DNA from 2 places in the Microbacterium sp. EB106-03-03-XG65 genome. Region 2 is predicted to be linked to the other one. Evidence: predicted binding sites of a transcription regulator. Region 2 holds the regulator's gene; the other holds the start of a gene.
What was found. Region 2 encodes HrcA, which represses chaperone genes, less so after heat shock. Its sites were predicted from a motif close to TTNGCACTCGNNNNNNNCGAGTGCNAA; they were not measured.

Region 1 (2,469 bases), on a different contig from region 2:
TCGCCGAAGCCGGGAGCCTTGACGGCGACCGACTTGAAGATGCCCTTGAGCTTGTTGAGCACGAGAGTCGCGAGAGCCTCGCCCTCGACGTCCTCGGCGATGATGACGAGCTCCTTGCCGTCCTGGATCACCTTGTCGACGATGGGCAGGAGGTCCTTGATGTTCGAGACCTTCTGGTTCGCGATGAGGATGTACGGGTCTTCGAAGACCGCTTCCTGGCGCTCCGGGTCGGTCACGAAGTACGGGTTCAGGTAGCCCTTGTCGAAGCGCATGCCCTCGGTGAGCTCGAGCTCGGTGCCGAAGGTCTGCGACTCCTCGACCGTGACGACGCCTTCCTTGCCGACCTTGTCGATCGCCTCGGCGATGAGCTCGCCGATCGCGGGGTCAGCTGCGGAGATGGATGCGGTCGCCGCGATCTGCTCCTTGGAGTCGATCTCCTTGGCGCTGGCGAGCAGCTCCTCGGTGATCGCCGCGACGGCCTTCTCGATGCCGCGCTTGAGCGAGATCGGGTCGGCGCCGGCTGCGACGTTGCGCAGGCCCTCGCGAACCAGAGCCTGAGCGAGCACCGTGGCGGTGGTGGTTCCGTCACCGGCGACGTCGTCGGTCTTCTTCGCGACCTCCTTGACGAGCTCCGCGCCGATCTTCTCGTACGGGTCGTCCAGCTCGATCTCCTTGGCGATGGAGACACCGTCGTTCGTGATCGTGGGGGCGCCCCACTTCTTCTCGAGCACGACGTTGCGGCCGCGCGGGCCGAGGGTCACCTTGACAGCGTCGGCGAGGATGTTGAGGCCACGCTCGAGGCCGCGGCGGGCCTCCTCATCGAAAGCGATGATCTTTGCCATGAGTTTTGTCGTCCCTCCTGGACGTAGACGTTGGGTTTAGCACTCAGAGTGAGAGAGTGCTAACGCCATTCTGGCACTCGGCCCCTTCGAGTGCAAGCTGCGGGAGGGACTACGGAGCGGGCGTCTCCTCGACATCGGTCGCTGCGCCCGAGACGCGGTCGAGGCCGATGACGACCGTGAGCTGCTTCTGCCCCTCTTCGGTCTCGCCGAGGTAGAAATCGCTCTGCTGCACGTCGGCGCCGCCGATGAGCCCCGCGAGTCCGATCGCCGCGAGTTCGTCGTCATCCGCGACGTAGTAGACGGTGGTGGTCGTGAAGTCCTCGCTCGTGCTGTCGCTGGCGAAGACCGTCTCGGCGGGCCAGCCATTGGTGATCAGCACCTCTCGCATCTGCTCGTCCAGGCCCTCGTCGGCAGTGGCGTTGAGGATCATCACCGAGTACGAGGTGTCGACCACGCCCGTCTCCTCGGGAATCGGCGTGAGGGTCGGCATGGCCTCAGGGAACGGCGTGATGCGTCCCATCACGATGAGAGACCCGAAGATCCCGGCGATCACGAGCACGAGGGCGGCGACGAACGACCAGAGCAGCACGACCCACCCGTTCATCCCGGGGGCTTCGGCGCGGTGCGCGCCCACACGTCCGGAGGAACGGGGCACGTCGTCGAATCGGTCTCGGATGGGCTTTGACACCCCTCGATGCTACTGGCATGGGCCTGGGCATCCGCGCCACGCCCGACCGTGGCGCCGCATGATGCTCGCGCGGTGTCGTCAGCCGGCGAAACCGGGCGTGCGAGTCGATCGGCGGATCGCGCGCGCATCGCGGATGCGGCGCAGCCGCCCCACGAGCATCGGGTCGTACTCGAGCGCGACGTCGGAATCGATCAGCCGGCCGAGCAGCTGGTAGTACCGTGCGGAGCTCATGCCCAACTGCGCGCGGATGACCTCTTCCTTGGTGCCGCTGTGCCGCGGCCAGGCGGTCTCCAGCGTGAGGATCGCGCGATCGCGCTCGGTCAGCTCTCCCAGCATGAGATCAGAGTAGGTCGATCACCGCGCCGCGGCCGTGCGCCACTCCCATGATCGACCGAGCGGATCGGCAGAAGCACGCACCCGCCCGTCGAGAGCGACGACGAAGCCGGGCCAGGTGTCGGCGTCGACGGCGGGCTCCCACACATCGAGCAACCCCGGCGGATCGATCGTCACCCACCGCGCCGGCAGGCTGCGGATGCGGTCGACCAGCGACAGACGAGCTTCACGCGGGATGTGCACCAGCACTCCGGGCGTGGTGACCACGAGGGTGGCATCGCCGGGCGCCTCCGCCGCGAGCGCTTCCACATGCGCGAGAGCGTCGCCCGCGACGAGGTGGGGAGGATCCTGGGCGGCGATGTCGAGCGCTGCGGCGACCCTCTCCTCACGACCTCGCTCGCCCGGCCAGACGAGCCCCTGCAACCAGCGGCGGTCGCGCTCATCGCGTGCGTCGAGCGGCGCCAGGTCGATGCCTGCCCGCCACACCACCTCGGGCAGACGCATCGCAGGCAGGTCGCCGTCGACCCGACTGCGCAACACGACCGGCGAGGGGCCGTCGGCGGGGTCCAGCGCCAGACGCACCGCGCCCTCGGCATCCGTGTAGCG
Region 2 (2,469 bases):
GTTGAGCGAAGCGAAGACGATGCCGGCGCGGGCGAACGCCGCACCGTCGTACAGGGGGAGAGCGGCCGCGCCTCGCTCGAGCGCGCCGCCGTGGATCCAGAGGACGACCGGTGCGTTGCTCGCCTCTTCGGGCGCCCACACGTTCACGGTGAGGATCTCGTCGCCCGGGATCTCGACGGAGCCGAGCAGTTCACCGATCGCACCCGGGTACGGATGCTGAGGAGCCGTCGCTCCGAAAGACGTGGCATCGCGCACGCTGTCCCAGGGGGCCGGCGGACGCGGCGCTCGGAAGCGATTCGCCCCGAACGGAGCGGCGGCGTAGGGGATGCCGAGGTAGCGGTGGACACCGTCCGATGTCTCGCCGCGCACGATCCCGGCGGACACGGTGACCTGCGGCGCGACACTCATGGTGCCCATCGTAGGGCGATCAGCGCGACGCCCCCGCTGACCGGTAGAATTGGCACTCGAAGTCAGTGAGTGCCAAGAGGGAGGAGATGCGATGGTCAGCGAACGAGGCCTTCAGGTCCTCCGCGCGATCGTGCAGGACTACGTCGAGACGCATGAGCCCGTCGGCAGCAGATCGATCGTCGACCGCCACTCCTTCGGCGTGTCGGCAGCGACGATCCGCAACGACATGGCGCTGCTCGAAGACGAAGAGCTCATCGCGGCGCCGCACACCTCGTCCGGTCGCGTTCCCACAGACAAGGGCTATCGGGTCTTCGTCGACCACCTCGCCCAGCTGCGGCCTCTCTCGGGCGCACAGCGAACGGCCATCGAGTCGTTCCTCACCGATCCCGCCGATCTCGACGACCTCATGGCGCGCACCGTGCGGGTTCTCACTCAGCTCACCGGTCAGGTCGCTCTGGCTCAGTATCCGTCGTTCGCTCGGGCGAACCTCACCCACATCGAACTCGTCGCTCTCGCCCCGACGCGTCTGCTGATCGTCCTGGTCACCGACGCCGGAGGAGTGTCGCAGCGCATGGCGCCCCTGCCCGCTGTGGTCGATGAGGCCGATATGGCGGTGCTCCGCGCCCGACTGGCGGCGTTGATCACCGGGCGGGCGGTGAGCGATGCCGCCGACCGACTGAAATCGCTTCTCGCGGACGACGAGCATGCGGGCGACCAGGTGCTCCGTGCGCTGGCGACCATCATCATCGACGAGCTCGGCCAGTTCCGGCAGGAGCGTCTCGTGATGGCCGGTGCCGCGACGCTCGCCCGACGCGAGCAGGACTTCCGCGGCAGCATCCATCCGTTGCTCGAGGCGATCGAAGAGCAGGTGACCCTGTTGCGGCTGATGAGCGAGATGGAGACCGATTCTCACGGTCTCGCGGCGAGCATCGGCACGGAGAACGCATCGTTCGGGCTCGGCGAGGCATCGATCGTCGCGAGCAACTACGCCGCCCCGAGCGGCACTGCTCGAGTCGGAGTGATGGGGCCGACCCGCATGGACTATCCGAGCAACCTCGCGGCGGCGCGGGCTGTGGCCCGTTACCTCTCGCGGATGCTCGACGAAGACGAGGCCGCCCGCTGACGCGGGCGCCCTGACACAACACGCAGAAGGGCCATTGTGGCGGATCACTACGAGGTACTCGGCGTCTCGCGCGACGCTTCCACCGACGAGATCAAGAAGGCGTATCGACGTCTTGCACGTCAGCTCCACCCGGACGTGAACCCGGGTGAGGATGCTGCCGAGAAGTTCAAGCTCGTGACCCACGCCTACGACGTGCTCAGCGACGACGACTCGCGGCGCCGTTACGACATGGGCGGAGGCGATGGAGCCGCAGGCAACTTCGGCGGCTTCGGCGGTTTCGGCGACATCTTCGAGACGTTCTTCGGAGCGGCACAGGGCGGCGGGCGAGGGGCGCGACCGCGGTCTCGCCGCGAGCGCGGCCAGGATGCTCTGGTGCGAGTCACTCTCGACCTGGGCGATGTGGTGTTCGGAGCGCACCGCGACATCGAGGTCGACACGGCCGTACTCTGCGAGACGTGCAACGGGTCGTGCTGTCAGGAGGGCACATCGCCCGTCACGTGCGACATCTGCGGCGGCTCGGGTCACGTGCAGCGCCAGGTGCGCAGCCTGCTCGGCAACGTCGTGACCTCTCAGCCCTGCGGCACCTGCGAGGGATACGGCACGACGATCCCGTATCCCTGCGGCACATGCGGAGGACAGGGGCGTGTCCGTTCGCGCCGGACGGTGTCGCTCGACATCCCGGCCGGTGTCGAGACCGGCCTGCGTCTGCAGCTGCCCGGGTCGGGCGAGGTCGGCAAGGCGGGCGGTCCGAACGGCGACCTGTACGTCGAGGTCACCGTGAACCCGCATCCGGCATTCAGTCGCGACGGCGATGACCTGCTGGCCACCCTCGAGGTGGCGATGACCGATGCGATCCTCGGCACCGAGACGACCATCCAGGGACTCGACGGCGAGGTGGACCTCGAGATCCGGCCCGGCGTGCAATCCGGCGATGTGCT

Region 1: the regulator HrcA is predicted to act here: its motif matches at 879-905, upstream of groL (chaperonin GroEL).

What each region holds. Positions count from the first base shown of each region.
Region 1 covers NZ_JBYTEB010000002.1:316,754-319,222, forward strand. Annotated here, with positions in the region: gene groL (chaperonin GroEL) at 1-842, opposite strand, end outside; gene AC3WS6_RS14850 (LytR C-terminal domain-containing protein) at 952-1,530, opposite strand; gene AC3WS6_RS14855 (DUF3263 domain-containing protein) at 1,609-1,866, opposite strand; gene AC3WS6_RS14860 (DUF2332 domain-containing protein) at 1,885-2,469, opposite strand, start outside.
Region 2 covers NZ_JBYTEB010000001.1:2,571,817-2,574,285, reverse strand. Annotated here, with positions in the region: gene AC3WS6_RS12180 (carboxylesterase/lipase family protein) at 1-408, opposite strand, end outside; gene hrcA (heat-inducible transcriptional repressor HrcA) at 500-1,531, shown strand; gene dnaJ (molecular chaperone DnaJ) at 1,568-2,469, shown strand, end outside.